DNA from 2 places in the Agrobacterium sp. genome. Region 2 is predicted to be linked to the other one. Evidence: riboswitches for the same ligand, from Rfam matches in the RefSeq annotation. Region 2 holds a riboswitch; the other holds the start of a gene.
The links. Region 2 has a riboswitch for cobalamin ahead of bluB (5,6-dimethylbenzimidazole synthase). Riboswitches for the same ligand answer to the same signal wherever they lie in the genome.
Positions count from the first base shown of each region.

Region 1: linked by a shared signal. The riboswitch ahead of metE (5-methyltetrahydropteroyltriglutamate--homocysteine S-methyltransferase) and the one ahead of bluB (5,6-dimethylbenzimidazole synthase) in region 2 are both predicted to bind cobalamin.

Region 1 is NZ_JCABZP010000015.1:43,310-51,328, reverse strand. Features, by position in the region: gene xylF (D-xylose ABC transporter substrate-binding protein) at 1-814, shown strand, start outside; gene AC5I5B_RS17770 (sugar ABC transporter permease) at 894-2,207, shown strand; gene AC5I5B_RS17765 (ATP-binding cassette domain-containing protein) at 2,226-3,008, shown strand; cobalamin riboswitch at 3,078-3,294, shown strand; gene metE (5-methyltetrahydropteroyltriglutamate--homocysteine S-methyltransferase) at 3,394-5,742, shown strand; gene AC5I5B_RS17755 (hypothetical protein) at 5,931-6,164, opposite strand; gene AC5I5B_RS17750 (helix-turn-helix domain-containing protein) at 6,259-6,696, opposite strand; gene AC5I5B_RS17745 (hypothetical protein) at 6,823-7,986, opposite strand; gene AC5I5B_RS17740 (TfuA-like protein) at 7,983-8,019, opposite strand, start outside.
Region 2 is NZ_JCABZP010000010.1:338,103-346,121, forward strand. Features, by position in the region: gene AC5I5B_RS08245 (NADP-dependent malic enzyme) at 1-2,309, shown strand, start outside; gene AC5I5B_RS08250 (DUF2865 domain-containing protein) at 2,446-3,552, shown strand; gene bluB (5,6-dimethylbenzimidazole synthase) at 3,734-4,450, opposite strand; cobalamin riboswitch at 4,528-4,710, opposite strand; gene AC5I5B_RS08260 (TolB family protein) at 4,774-5,601, opposite strand; gene AC5I5B_RS08265 (glyoxalase superfamily protein) at 5,794-6,171, shown strand; gene AC5I5B_RS08270 (NAD+ synthase) at 6,365-8,019, opposite strand, start outside.

The sequences.
Region 1 (8,019 bases), on a different contig from region 2:
GCTGATTTCCCAGGGCGCCAACGCGCTGATCATCCTGGCGCAGGACAGCGACGCGATTGGCCCGGCCGTTGAAAAGGCCGTTGCCGAGGGTATTCCGGTCGTTGGTTACGACCGCCTGATCGAAAACAAGAACGCCTTCTACATTACCTTCGACAACAAGGAAGTCGGTCGTCTTCAGGCTGCCGAAGTCTTCAAGGTGAAGCCGGAAGGCAACTACGTCTTCATCAAGGGCTCATCTTCCGATCCGAATGCGGACTTCCTTTTCGCCGGCCAGCAGGAAGTGCTGAAGGCCGCCATCGACGGGGGCAAGATCAAGAATGTCGGCGAAGCCTATACCGATGGCTGGAAGCCGGAAAATGCCCAGAAGAACATGGAACAGTTCCTGACCAAGAATAACAACAAGGTCGATGCTGTCGTCGCGTCGAACGACGGCACGGCCGGTGGCGCAATCGCTGCTCTTGCCGCGCAGGGCATGGCGGGTTCGGTGCCCGTTTCCGGCCAGGATGCCGATTTCGCCGCGCTTAACCGCGTCGCACTCGGCACGCAGACGGTTTCCGTCTGGAAAGACAGCCGCGAACTCGGCAAGGAAGCGGCCGGTATTGCGCTCGCGCTTGCTGGCGGCAAGAAGATGACGGAAATCAAGGGCGTCACCGCCTTTGACGGCGGCCCGAAGAAGGTCACGATGCAGTCGGTCTTCCTCAAGCCGATCGCCATCACCAAGGACAATCTGAACGTCGTGATCGATGCCGGCTGGATCAAGAAGGAAACGGCCTGCCAGGGTGTGAAGGCCGGATCCGTCAAGGCCTGCAACTGATCGACTATGTCCCGGTTCGGGCGCTGCGCCATGGTTCATGGCGCAGCGCCTTTTAAGATGTGAGGAGCACCGGCAGTTCATGGCCGATATGACCCAATCCAATTCCCCAGCGTCCGCCAAGACGGAAAAGACAGGCTCCATCGCGCGCTTCATCAGCGCAACGGAGCTTGATACCCGCCTGCTCGGCATGGTCGGCGCGCTTCTTCTGATCTGGATCGGATTTCATATCCTGTCCGGCGGCCTGTTCCTGACGCCGCGAAACCTCTGGAACCTTTCCGTGCAGACCGCGTCCGTGGCTGTCATGGCGACCGGTATGGTGCTCGTCATCGTCACCCGCAATATCGACCTGTCGGTCGGGTCGATCCTCGGTTTTTCCGGCATGATCATGGGTGTCACGCAGGCGGAAATCCTGCCGCAGCTTCTCGGCTTCGAACATTGGGCGACATGGATCGTCACGCTTCTGGTCGGTATTCTCGTCGGCGGCGCCATCGGCATGCTGCAGGGTTCGATCATCGCCTTCCTGAATGTGCCGTCCTTCATCGTCACGCTCGGCGGCCTGCTGGTCTGGCGCGGCGGCACCTGGTTCGTCACCAGCGGCCGCACCGTGGCGCCGATGGATTCCACCTTCCGCCTGATGGGCGGCGGCACCAGCGGCTCGATTGGCGCGACATGGAGCTGGGTCGCTGCCATCGTCGCCTGCGTCGCCATTGTCGCTGCAATCCTCAATTCCCGCCACCAGCGCCGCCGTTTCGGCTTTCCGCTGCGGCCGGTCTGGGCGGAATATTTTCTGGTGGCGCTCGGCTGCTTCGTCGTCGTCGGTTTCGTGGCGGTGGTCAACAGCTATCCCTGGCCGATCAACATCGCCCGCAACTATGCCGATGCCAATGGCATCTCCTGGCCGGATGGTGGCCTGTTCATTCCGCACGGCATTGCCATACCGGTGCTGATGGCGCTCGCCGTTGGTGCAGTGATGACTTTCATTGCCACGCGGCTGCGCTTCGGACGCTATGTGTTCGCCATCGGCGGCAATCCGGAAGCGGCCGAACTCGCCGGCATCAAGACCCGCTGGGTCACGGTGAAGATATTCACGCTGATGGGCGTTCTGTGCGCCATCGCGGCGGCAATCTCCACTGCCCGCCTCAATGCGGCAACCAACGCCCAGGGTGAACTGGACGAACTTTATACGATCGCGGCGGCGGTCATCGGCGGCACCTCGCTCGCCGGCGGCGTCGGCACCATAGCGGGCGCGATGCTCGGCGCGCTCGTCATGCAATCGCTGCAATCCGGCATGGTGCTCGTGGGCATCGATACGCCTTTCCAGCGCATCGTCGTCGGTGTGGTTCTGGTCGTCGCCGTCTGGCTCGACACCATCTACCGCGCCCGCGCCAAGTAAGAACCGAGGAGAACCCCAATGACGGACCAAGTCACGCCCCTCGTGGAAATGCGCAATATTTCCATTTCCTTCGGCGGTATCCATGCGGTGGAAAACGCCTCAGTCGATCTTTTCCCCGGCGAGGTGGTCGCCCTTCTCGGCCACAATGGTGCGGGCAAATCGACGCTCATCAAGATATTGTCCGGCGCATACCGGCGGGATGGGGGCGATATCCTCATCAACGGCGAGGATGTGGATATCCGCAATCCCCGCGACGCCAAGAAATACGGCATTGAAACCATCTACCAGACGCTGGCAGTGGCGGATAATGTCGATGCGGCGGCCAATCTTTATCTCGGCCGTGAGCTGAAGACGAAATGGGGCACGCTTGATGATGTCGCCATGGAGGCCTCGGCCCGCGAGGTCATGGGGCGTCTCAACCCCAATTTCCGGCGGTTCAAGGAACCAGTGAAGGCATTGTCCGGCGGTCAGCGGCAATCCGTTGCCATCGCCCGCGCCATCCTTTTTGACGCCCGCATCCTTATCATGGACGAACCGACGGCTGCACTCGGGCCGCAGGAAACCGCGCAGGTCGGCGATCTCGTCAAGGAGCTGAAACGGCAGGGCATCGGCATCTTCCTCATCAGCCACGATATCCACGACGTCTTTGATCTGGCGGACCGGGTATTCGTGATGAAAAACGGCAAGGTGGTCGGCCATGCCCGCACGGAAGATGTGACGAAGGACGAGGTTCTCGGCATGATTATTCTGGGCAAGGTGCCATCAGGTGCTGTGGCAGGTCCGGGCGCGGTCGTGTCCTGACATCTGTCTTCGAATGAAATAAAGATATAAAGATTTCTTTATATCTATTGACATCGTGACGCCCGTGGTGAGAAATGCGGGTGTCATGGTTCTCCGGGCCTGATTGTTTCAATCCCGGAGCTAAGAGGGAATCCGGTGCGCCGTTGGATCGGCAATACCGGAGCTGCCCCCGCAACTGTAAGCGGTGAGCCTTTGTCCATCAACGTCACTGGGGTGAAAGCCCCGGGAAGACGGGCAAAGGTGACGACCCGCGAGCCAGGAGACCTGCCAGGGCAAAATAACGTCCACGGGCGGGGTGTCCCGGTGGTTGCTCGTTGGCCCGGCAACGGCTGGGCCCGCACGCGTCCGCTTTACCCATGCCCCCACAACCATCTGGGGTATGACAATGTCAAACAAGACCATTCCAGTCGCATCGCTCGGATTTCCGAGGATTGGCCGCCGTCGCGAACTGAAATTCGCGATTGAAGGCTTCTGGTCGGGAAAGATTTCCGAAGCAGTACTTCTCGAAACCGCCGCTAAGCTGCGCGCCGAAAACTGGGCGCTTCAGCAGCAAAAGGGGATTAGCCATATCCCGTCCAACGATTTTTCCCTCTATGACCACGTCCTCGATACGGCTGCGATGGTCGGTGCCATCCCGTCCCTCTACGGATGGACGGGCGGAGAGGTGTCCATGTCGACCTATTTCGCCATGGCGCGCGGCAGCCAGAGCGAGGCGCATGCAAGTTGCGGTCATGTGCATGAAGGACATGCGCACCACGGTCAGGGCGTTCCGGCGCTGGAGATGACCAAGTGGTTCGACACCAATTATCATTACATGGTGCCGGAGGTCTCCGAGGATCAGCATTTCGCGCTCACCTCGCAAAAGCCGGTCGATCATTTTCTCGAGGCGAAGGCGCTCGGCATTCATACGCGCCCGGTCATTCTCGGGCCGGTCACGTTCCTGAAGCTTGCCAAGGTGCGTGAGGCAGCCTTTAAGCCGCTCGATCTGTTGGCAAAACTGTTGCCCGTCTACGAAGAGTTGCTACACCGCCTGCGTGCGGCCGGCGCCGACTGGGTGCAGATCGACGAACCCGTGGCTGTATTGGACCTTTCCGAGGGGGAACGCCACGCGCTGACTGTGGCCTATCAGCAATTGTCGAAAGCCGCCCCGGATCTGAAAATCCTCGTGGCCACCTATTTCGGCGGTCTCGAGGATAATCTGGAGGTCGTTGCCGCACTTCCGGTCGCGGGTCTTCATGTCGATCTGGTGCGTGGCCCCGGTCAGTTCGAGGCGGTGCTGAAGGCGTTGCCCGAAAGCCGTGTCCTGTCGCTCGGTGTCATCGACGGCCGCAATATCTGGCGCGCCGATCTCGCCGCGATTATCGACCGGCTGGAAGCTGCAATTGCCGTGCGGGGTGCGGAAGCGTTTCAAATCGCGCCTTCATGCTCGCTGCTGCATGTTCCGGTCGATCTTGAACTGGAAACCGGTCTCGATGCCGATCTGAAAAGCTGGCTTTCCTTTGCGACCCAGAAGCTCGGCGAGCTTGCCACGCTCGGCAGGGCGCTCGGTGAAGGCAAGGCCATCGTCGCGGCGGAACTGGAAGCCGCCTCCAGGGCAGTTGTCGCACGCGCATCCTCGTCAAAGGTGACTGATGTGGCCGTTCAGAACCGCATCGCAACGATCGGCGATGCCGACAGGAAGCGGGCGAATGCCTTTACCGAGCGGCAGAAGGTGCAGTCGCAGGCTATTGCGCTGCCGCTTTTCCCGACGACCACCATCGGCTCCTTCCCGCAGACGCCGGAGGTGCGAAAGGCCCGCTCCGCGCATTCGAAGGGTGTCCTGACAGATGCGCAATATGAAAGCTTCCTGCAGAAAGAAACCGAAGCAACCATTCGCTGGCAGGAGGATATCGGTCTCGACGTCCTCGTGCATGGCGAGTTCGAGCGCAACGACATGGTGCAATATTTTGGTGAACAGCTTTCCGGTTTCGCCTTCACCCAGCATGCGTGGGTGCAGAGCTACGGCTCGCGTTACGTGCGTCCGCCCATCATCTTCGGTGATGTGTCGCGGCCGAAACCGATGACGGTCCGCTGGTGGGAATATTCCCAGTCGCTCACCGACAAGCCCGTCAAGGGCATGCTGACCGGACCGGTGACGATCCTTAACTGGTCCTTTGTCCGCGATGATATCGCCAGAAGCCTGACATGCCGGCAGATCGCGCTCGCCATCCGCGATGAGGTCAACGATCTCGAGGCAGCCGGTGCACAAATGATCCAGATCGATGAGGCAGCTCTTCGCGAAGGCCTGCCGCTTCGGCACCGGGACTGGCAGGATTATCTCGGCTGGGCGGTGGAATGCTTCCGTATTTGCTCCGGCGGCGTGGATGATCGCACACAGGTGCACACCCATATGTGTTACTCCGAATTCAACCAGATCATCGATGCCATTGCGGCGATGGATGCCGACGTGATCTCCATCGAGACCTCGCGGTCGAAGATGGAGTTGCTGGATGCGTTTCGGACTTACAAATATCCGAACCAGATCGGTCCCGGCGTTTACGACATCCATTCGCCGCGTGTGCCTGATGTTGGAGAAATGGTCGATCTTCTGGCGCTGGCGCGGGAGCGCCTTGACGACCGGCAGCTCTGGATCAACCCCGATTGCGGCCTGAAGACCCGCAAGTGGGAGGAGGTCAGGCCGGCCCTCGTCAACATGGTTGCCGCCGCCGTCGAGCTTCGCCGCGCGGCGCCCTGATATGAAGTGAGGCCTGGCAAAACCGGGCCTCACTCATGGCTTGCGCCAATAAAATGTGGAGGAAGATATGTGAATGACTCTCCTGCTGGATGGAGCCAGCCGGACAGACAAGACGTTCCCAGGCTTTCACGACTGGAGGCCGGCGCGGAAACGATCACGCCTGCAGGTTCATGCCGTTGCGAAAACGTTCAATGCAGGTCGGCCTGTGCCAAGGCGCTGACATTGATTTCTGCGTTTACCAGCGGCAGACCCTGCTGATTGATGTCCTGGGCCAGCGACAGCAATGCCATTTCCAGGAAATAGGTCGACATGCCCAGTTCCAGAGACTTCGAGCGCTGGCAAAGATAGGAAACCATCCGCCCGAGCGCCAGAATCTCGTCTGCATTGTCCTGTTCAAGTATAGCTGTGGTAGACGCCACCATGATTCCCTCTCGACAGTCGACAGTATGAAAACGCTTTGATGTTGCGTTGTTCATTTTTGACCACATCGAGCGTCACGCGAGCGTCACACCTGCGTCAATTGTCGTTTTTGTCTGCCGGCGCGCTGGCATTTTCCGCCGCTTCAGTCGCCGCAAGCGATGTCACGAGGGCGACGATGCTTCTGCGCACGGCGGCGCTCTTGATGCGCGAAAAGGCCTGGTTGAGCGAAAAGCCTTCATTCGAAGCCACGAAGGTCTGCATGGCGTTGATCGTGCCAAGAGCCGGATTTGACGGGTCGCCATCGGGCGTGGCATTGGCGAACAGGGAGCTGACCTCCACGCCGAGGATCGATGCAATGGCCTGCAGGCGGGACGCGCCGACGCGGTTGGCGCCCTTTTCATATTTCTGGACCTGCTGGAAGGTGATGCCCAATCGCCCGGCCAGCGCACTCTGACTCATGCCGAGCGACTTGCGGCGCATTCTGATCTGTGCGCCGACATGGACGTCGATCGGGCTGGGTAGTTTGGCCTGCATTACAAATTCCTCCGGTTGAGGTTCTTAAATCCGATGATTATCAATTAATATTGTTGAAGGTATACATTCAACACAATTTCCACGGGTATTATGAAGCTTTATTGACAAAATAGCACGGTTTTTTGTTCATAATCGCGTGTCCGGGCCGCGATTTATTATTTTTGTCGCGCAACGCAACGCACCGTTGCGGCTTGAAAGATGGCTCCATCCGGCCACACCGATGGCCTGAAAGCCGAATCTGTCCCAAATTTTCCGATTCATCGCGTCGAATTCCTCAAGCGCTTCCCTATCGCCGAAATGCGGAATCCAGACGAATGGCCGTTTCTGACCGGAACGTGTGACATTTTCAAGAAGGACATTGTTGTAAAGTCTGGGCAGACATTTGTTGGTATCGATGGCCGGTGAAACCGGGATGGGATTTCGTTCAATCGCAAAGCCTTGCCGCACAAGCGAAAGGGCCGAGGCGTCCAGCTTTCGTTTCAGATCGGTTGCGGCGCGGGCATTGCATCCGCCATGCGCGACGGGATCGGCAACGAGCAATAACGGCCGGCCCCCGCTTCTCAGACCGGTGACGGAAACGAACTGGTCAACGTGGAAGCCGCATTGGTGCATTCTTTCGCCGGCAATCTCCGCTCCGCAAATTGGAGTCGCGGAAGGAGTCAGAGATGCCGGGATAGTGCCGAGATCCTCCGGCCGATACCCGAAACTGAACACGCTTCGGTCGTCGAGAGCCTCAACCTTTCGCCATCGTTGCGACGGGATGGCCGCATTTCTTCCGATCCCACTGTCATCCTGCAGGCTAGAATGGCCCACCAGCCGAAAATCCGGGCCGACGAGCTGATTGCCCCCCGCCAAGGCGACATCGGAATACCTAGTTGCCGCTCCCAGATGCTCGGCCAGACTGACCCCGACGGCCTTTTCCGCCGCCAAAACAAACTCCGCACTGGCATATCCGTCGCGATCATTTCTCCGCACATGGAGCATATCCTGCAGCCATGGATGCGAAACGCTGTCGTTTCCGGCAAGGGGTATCAACTCGGTGGGGCAGTGGGTTGGCAGGCCGTCGAGCCAGCTTTGTGCGGGCGCAACACAGGCGCGATCGACCACGATAGCGGCAGCGATATCCGCAGGCAGGGCTGAAAGCAGGTTTCCGATGGGAATGAGCGGAGAAACGGTGTCAGCGGGTCCGTTGTCCGCAAAAAAGGCGGCAGGCAATGCGAACGCGATCGTGCGGATCAGCCCACCGCAATCGGGCACCAAAGGCAGTGCCGTGGACTGGACGGCGTTCAAGACGTCTTGTCCCCTGCCGTCTGCCGTGCAGTC
Region 2 (8,019 bases):
CTCACGATAAGAACAACACGCCCGCCAACACGGCAAAGGCCGACATCGAGGAACAGGCGCTCTTTTTCCACCGCTACCCGCGCCCCGGCAAGCTGGAAATCCAGGCCACCAAGCCGCTCGGCAACCAGCGCGATCTGGCGCTTGCCTATTCACCCGGCGTCGCCGCCCCCTGCCTCGCCATCCATGAAAATCCGGAAATGGCAGCGGAATATACCGCCCGCGCCAACCTCGTCGCGGTCATTTCCAACGGCACGGCGGTTCTCGGACTTGGCAATATCGGCCCGCTCGCCTCCAAGCCCGTGATGGAAGGCAAGGCCGTTCTCTTCAAGAAATTCGCCGGTATCGACGTCTTCGACATCGAAATCGATGCGCCCGGCATCAACGACATGGTTTCCACCATCGCAGCGCTGGAGCCCACCTTCGGCGGCATCAACCTTGAAGACATCAAGGCGCCGGAATGTTTCGAGGTGGAACGCCAGCTGCGCGAAAAAATGAATATCCCGGTTTTCCATGATGACCAGCATGGCACCGCGATCATCGTCGCCGCCGCTGTCACCAACGCTCTGGAACTGGCCGGAAAGTCGCTCTCAAGCGTCAAGATCGTCGCGTCAGGCGCGGGTGCTGCGGCGCTTGCCTGCCTCAACCTGCTGGTCGCCATGGGCGCGAAGAAGGAAAACATCTGGGTCCACGACATCGAAGGCCTCGTTTACGATGGCCGCAACGAGCTGATGGACGAGTGGAAGGAAGTTTACGCCCAGAAGACCGACAAGCGTGTGCTGGCCGAAACCATCGACGGCGCCGACGTCTTCCTCGGCCTTTCGGCCGCCGGTGTTCTGAAGCCGGAACTGCTGGAGCGCATGGCGGAAAACCCGCTGATCCTGGCGCTTGCCAACCCCAATCCGGAAATCATGCCGGAAGCGGCGCGTGCGGCCCGCCCGGATGCGATGATCTGCACCGGCCGTTCGGACTTCCCGAACCAGGTCAACAACGTATTGTGCTTCCCCTATATCTTCCGCGGCGCGCTGGATTGCGGCGCAACCACGATCAACGAGGAAATGAAGATGGCCGCCGTGCAGGCCATCGCCGAGCTTGCGCGTGAGGAAGTCTCGGAAGTCGCGGCAAAAGCCTATAGCGGTGAAACACCGGTCTTCGGCCCGAACTATCTCATTCCCTCGCCTTTCGATCCGCGCCTCATCCTGCGCATCGCACCGGCTGTCGCCCGTGCAGCGGCCGCGAGCGGCGTCGCCGCCCGGCCGATCACCGATTTCGAAGCCTATTTCGACCAGCTGAACCGTTTCGTCTGGCGCTCCGGCTTCATCATGAAGCCGGTCTTCAATGCCGCGAAAGCCGCCGAAAAGAAGCGCATCATCTTTGCCGAAGGCGAAGACGAGCGCGTGCTGCGCGCCGCCCAGGTGCTCTTGGAAGAAGGCACCGGCATCCCGATCCTCATCGGCCGCCCGCAGATCATCGAGACGCGCCTGAAGCGCTTCGGCCTGCGCATCCGTCCGCATACGGATTTTGCCGTGGTCAACCCGGAAGACGATCCGCGTTACCGCGATTATGTCGATGATTATTTCGCCCTTGTCGGCCGCGCCGGCATCAACCCGGAAGCGGCGCGTACCATCGTGCGTACCAACACGACCGTCATCGGCGCGCTTTCGGTGAAGCGTGGCGAGGCGGATGCGCTGATCTGCGGTCTCGAAGGCCGTTATGACCGGCACCTGCGCGACGTGAACCAGATCATCGGCAAGCAGGAAGGCGTGCGTTCCTTTGCGGGTCTCAGCCTGCTCATCACCCAGCAGGGTGCGCTGTTCCTCACCGACACCTTCGTCAACAACGACCCGACGTCAGAGGAAGTGGCTGAGATGGCCATTCTCGCGGCCAAGGAAATCCGCCGTTTCGGCATCACGCCGAAGATCGCACTCGCCAGCCATTCCAATTTCGGCTCGCGCGATTCCGAAAGCGCCCGCAAGATGCGCCGCGCCCTGAAGATCGTGCAGGCGGCAGCACCGGAACTGGAAGTGGACGGCGAAATGCAGGGCGGCTCCGCACTTTCGGAAGCGCTGCGCAAGCGCGCGATGCCGAACAGCGTGCTGACGGGCGAGGCGAACCTTCTGGTCTTCCCGAACCTCGATGCCGCCAACATCACGCTCGGCGTCACCCGCACGCTGACGGAAGGCCTGCATGTCGGCCCGATCCTGCTCGGCAGCGCCCTGCCCGCCCATATCCTGTCGCCCAGCGTCACCTCGCGCGGCGTCGTCAACATGGCGGCGTTTGCCGTGGTGCAGGCCTCGCATCCTTCGGTGTGATAGAGGCCGCATTAACGCAATTTTGAACAAGCTGTTGCCGCATTGCGGCAACAGCTTATGTTATCTTCCTGAAACACGGATTTCGTGAAGTATAACGCCCCTGCCACCGGTCGGGGACATCGAACGGATCGCACAATTGACCCGGCGCAGCCGCATCATCGGCCTCCTGCTTCCCCTTGTTTTCATTGCTCCGGCCACCGCTTTCGCGGATCAGGTCTGCGATACGCTTTATGCGCAGTTGCGTGAGCCGCCACGCGTCATCGGCAATACGGCCGAGGTGCGGCGTTACGCCAATGCGCTCGCCCGCCAGAACATCGTCATTCGCAAGATCAGGAACGACCTGCGCGGCTATGGCTGCTCGTCTGGCAGCGTCATCGTCTACGGCAATCCCAATGCCGGTGTCTGCGCCGAGATCGGCGATGCGCTGGCGGAAGCGGAAAACGAACGCGACGCCATCATCCGTGATCGCGACGACGCCATGGCGGCCGTGCGTGACAACGATGGCGATATCAGGCGCCAGCGTATCCTCGCCGCCCTCGATGCAAATGGCTGCGGCACCGCACCGCAGACGGAAGCGCAGCTGCCGTCGCCTTCCGATGTGACGCGTTACCCCGACGCCTTCCGGCAGAATGGCGGTGAGCCGGGACAGGCGGGGCTTTCCCCCTACCCCAACGCCGCCGCTGAAGGCGGGCTTCGCACACTGTGCGTGCGCACCTGCGACGGCTCGTTCTTCCCCATCGCCGCCAATGCCTCGCCGCTCGATTTCCGCGCCCAGGCCGAGCAATGCCAGAAAATGTGTCCGGGGACGGAGACGGAACTTTATTTCCACTCCATGACGGATCAGGAAACCGCCGACATGGTGTCTGCGGAAACCGGAAAACCTTACAGGGACCTGCCGACCGCCTTCGCCTACAGGAACGCCCCGGCGAAAGCGCCGGGCTGCGCCTGCAACATGGCCGCCTATCACGAAGAAATGCAGAAGCAGGAAGAAGCCTCCCGGCCGGAATCCGAAACGCCCTATTCCGGCATCACGAAAATCCCCTCACCGCAAGGTGACAAGGCCGCCCCCAAACCCGCCGAGCAGCAGCAGGCCGCCAAGCCGCCGGAACAACCCGTTCCCGAACGCGACTATGACCCGAACGATACGAAAGTGCGCGTCATTGGCCCCAAATTTCTGCCGGACCAGACAGGCCGGATCGACCTGAAGAACCCGGCATTGAAGGGTATACAGCCGCAGCAGTGAAGCCGTCGTGGAGCGAGCGGACGCCGCTTGTTTCTTCAGTCCGCGGCAGCGGGATGAGAGGGCTACGGTAGAGATATGCTGAGAGCTTGCCCCCTCATCTGACCCTTCGGGCCATCTTCTCCCCGCCGGGGAGAAGAACAAGCAGCAACGCCCCGCTTCCCTCGCAGAACTTTTATCTGTCTTACACCCCGCCCCAGCGGTTGCGGAACACAAGCTCCTCCAACGGCACGCGCTGCCGCCAGCCTTTCACCGCCAGTTCCGGCTCGGTATAGAGCGCATCGACACGGCCGACGCAGAGCCAGGCGACGATTTCGATGTGGTCGGGAATACCGAGAATGGTGCGAATGTCGCTATCGTGGAAAATGCTGACCCAGCCGACGCCGATGCCTTCGGCGCGGGCTGCGAGCCAGAGATTCTGGATGGCGCAGACGGTGGAATAGACATCCGTGCGCGGATTATGGGTGCGGCCCAGCACCACCTTGCCGCCGCGCGTGGGATCGCAGGTGACGCAGATGCTGAGCGGGGCCTTGCGGATGCCTTCAAGTTTCAAGCTCCGGTAGAGAGCCTGTTGCTCGCCCTCGAACATCGCCGCCGCCTCCTCATTGGCGCGGCTGAAGGCCACAAAGGCCGCCTGACGGATCGCGCCATCGGTGATGAGGGTAAAATTCCACGGCTGCATGAAACCGACCGAGGGTGCCGAATGGGCCGCCTTCAGGAGACGCTCCACCAGATCATCCGGCAGCGGATCGGACAGGAACTGATCGCGCACGTCACGACGGGTTTCAATGGCGCGGTAAATCGCCTCGCGCTCCTCACCGGAAAACGGGCGGGCGGGTGACAGCGCATGATCGAAAGAACTGGCGCCGGGCGGATTGCTCACGGACGGATCGGCTGGCATCGTTTATCCCCAACAATGCGAAGGCCGGGCGCAAACATACACCCCACCTCGACAACAACCTGCCGCCGTCCGCGCGGTTCGGTCTATCCCGTCAGGCCGGTCTTCTGACTTGGCTTCATCCGCCCTTTTCGCCTTCCCGAATTGCTTCAGTGGCTTCTAAAAAAGAGCGTCCGCCTCACAGCGCTGGGCACGTTCCGGGCTTTCACCGGATTCCCGATTCTCCCGCCGCAAGGGCGGGCACCTGACAAAGGAAGCTATGGGCAAAAAAGTTTGCGAATGCAAGTATTCTGCCGGTGGTGCGGCAATGTGGCCTGCCTCCCCCATTACACCGGGAAATACCTGACATAGGCGAACTCGTCCCCCTCAGGTGACCAGTTAGGCGAGTTCATCGTTCCCTGCCCGCCGAAAAGCTCAAACAGCGTCTCGGCATTACCACCATCCATACCCATCAGCCGCACCCGCACATCAAGATCGCGCGGATGGTCGAAAACGTCGCCGTCATAGGAGACGAACACCACCTTGTCTCCCTTCGGAGACGGGTGCGGAAACCAGTCGCCATAGGGGCTGTCGGTGATGCGCTCGACGGCGGAGCCATCCACCCGTACGCGCCAGATCTGCATCCGCCCGGTGCGGCTGGAATTGAAATAGATCCACGCACCGTCAGGCGAATAATCCGGCCCGTCATTGCGACCTTCGCCATGGGTCAACCGCGTCTCGACGCCGCTTTCTATATCCATGGAGTAGATATCGAAGACCTGATCGCGAATGCCGCAATAGGCGAAGCTCTTCCCGTCCGGCGACCAGCCATGCCAGTAGGAGGGAAGGTTTTTCGTCATCAGCCGTGGCGCGCCGCCCACGGAGGCCATGAGATAGATGGCGCTCTTGCCGAATTCCACCTTGTCGGAAATGGCATAGAGTGACCCGTCAGGCGAAATGCCGTGATCGTTATTGCACAGCGTGGCAAAGCCGGTATCGACCTTTTCCGGCGCAATATCACCGGAAAGAGACAGGCGATAAAGCAGGCCTTCGCTGTTCAACAGCAGATATTTCCCATCCGGCGACCAGTTCGGCGCTTCAAAGAGATCAGGCGTCTGCCACACCACACGCATCTGCCGGGTGCGGATGTTGAAGATTTCGATGGAACTGCGCATTCTGCCTCCCGGGCGTGTCCGTGTTCTCGTTCAAAGCGCTGGGCAATGCAGACATTCCGTTTGCATCCGCCATCGCCTCGATTATGATCCTAGGGCGGCAGGCACCGTCCTGCAAATTCAAACCGGAAAAAACGCCAGCGCTCCGGCACCGTCCGCGCCGCTTCCCGTTTCTCCCAGATCCGAGGTTCCGCGATGAATACCATCGCCGATCACGGCATCCGCTTCGGCCGGATCGCCGCAATGCTTCCTGTCAAAAATATCGAAACGGCCCATGATTTTTACGTTGGCGTGCTGGGCTTTGAAAAGACCTTCGAAAACGGCAACCCCGTCGGCTTCATGATCCTGAAACAGGGCAATGCCGAGCTGCATCTGACATTGCAGCCCACGCACAAGGCAGCGCCCTTCAACGTGGCCCATATGATGGTGAGCGATGTCGATGCGCTGCACGCGCTCTGCAAGAGCCAGGGCTTGCGCATCATCAAGGGCCTGCAGGACAAGGATTACGGCCTGCGCGCCTTCGTCTTTGAAGACCCCGATGGCAACCGTATCGATGTGGGGCAGGTTATTTGAGATGAGCGAGCGGCGCGGGGTGTTCTCCGCGCCGTTTATGCGTTGTCAAAAAGCTCCTCACACGCGACGTCATCCTCGGGCTTGACCCGAGGACCCACAATCTCAACCGCGCATGGATCCTCGCCTCAAGGGCGAGGATGACGGAGAAAGGCACTTAACTCACCCGCCAGAAATCAATGGCGCGCGCCCTCAATCACCGATCCCGGAACCGGTTGGTGATCGGATAACGCCGGTCACGGCCGAAGTTCTTCTTGGTGATCTTAACACCCGGAGCCGATTGCCGGCGCTTGTATTCGGCGAGATAAAGCAGATGCTCCACCCGGTGCACGGTGGCCACATCATGGCCGCGTGCGAGAATCTCCTCGACCGACATTTCCTTCTCGACAAGGCATTCCAGAATATCGTCGAGCACCGGATAGGGCGGCAGCGAATCCTGGTCGGTCTGGTTGGGACGCAATTCGGCCGACGGGGCCTTGGAAATGATATTGGCGGGGATCACCTCGCCGGAAGGGCCGAGAGCACCCGGCGGAACATGGGCGTTGCGCCAGCTGGAAATGGCATAGACCTGCATCTTGTAGAGGTCCTTGATGGGGTTGAAACCGCCATTCATGTCGCCGTAGAGCGTGGCGTAACCCACTGACATCTCAGACTTGTTGCCCGTCGTCACCACCATCGAGCCGAACTTGTTCGAGACGGCCATCAGGATGGTGCCGCGCGTGCGGCTCTGCAGGTTTTCCTCGGTAATGCCCTCTTCCGTGCCCTCGAAGAGATCGGACAGCGCCGAGAGGAACCCTTCCACCGGTTCCACGATCGGCACGATATCGTAGCGGCAGCCCAGCGCCCTGGCGCAATCGGCCGCGTCCTTCAGCGATTCTTCCGAGGTATAACGGTAAGGCAGCATGATGCAGCGCACCCGCTCCTCGCCCAGCGCATCGACGGCAAGGGCGGCACAGATCGCCGAATCGATGCCGCCGGAAAGGCCGAGAACCACGCTCTTGAAGCCGTTCTTGTTGACGTAATCACGGAAGCCCAGCATGCAGGCGCGGTAATCCGCTTCCTCACCTTCGGGAATCTTCGAGAAAGGCCCGCTTTCGCAGCGCCAGCCATCTGCCATGCGTTTCCAGTCGGTGACGGCAAGTGTGGCCTCGAACTGGCTCATCTGGAAGGCAAGCGTCTTGTCGGCATTGAAACCGAAGCTTGCGCCATCGAATACCAGCTCGTCCTGCCCGCCCAGCTGGTTGGCGAAAACGAGCGGCAGGCCGCTTTCGATCACCTGCCTGAGCGCCACCTGATGGCGCACATCCAGCTTGCCGCGATAATAGGGCGAACCGTTCGGCACCAGCAGGATTTCCGCCCCGCTTTCGGAGAGCGTCTCGCAGACACCCATATCGTTCCAGATTTCCTCGCAGATCGGAATACCGATCCTGACCCCACGGAAATTATAGGGACCGGAAATCGAACCCTCGGAGAAAACACGTTTTTCGTCGAATTCACCGTAATTCGGCAGGTCTATCTTGTCGCGCAGCGCGATGATCTTGCCGCCATCCAGAAGCGCCACGGAATTGTGTCGTCCCGTCTCGCCCTGTCGCGGAAAACCGATAACGACGCCCGGTCCGCCATCGGCGGTCTCCGCCGCCAGTTCTTCCACCGCTTTCAGGCATGCTTTCAGGAAAGCCGGCTTCAGCACCAGATCTTCAGGCGGATAGCCTGAAATGAAGAGTTCGGTCAGAAGCAGAAGGTCTGCGCCCTGCGTTGCCGCATCGGCCCTAGCCTCGCGCGCCTTGGCGAGATTGCCCGCCACGTCGCCAACAGTGGGATTGAACTGCCCGACGGCAATCCGGAGATGGT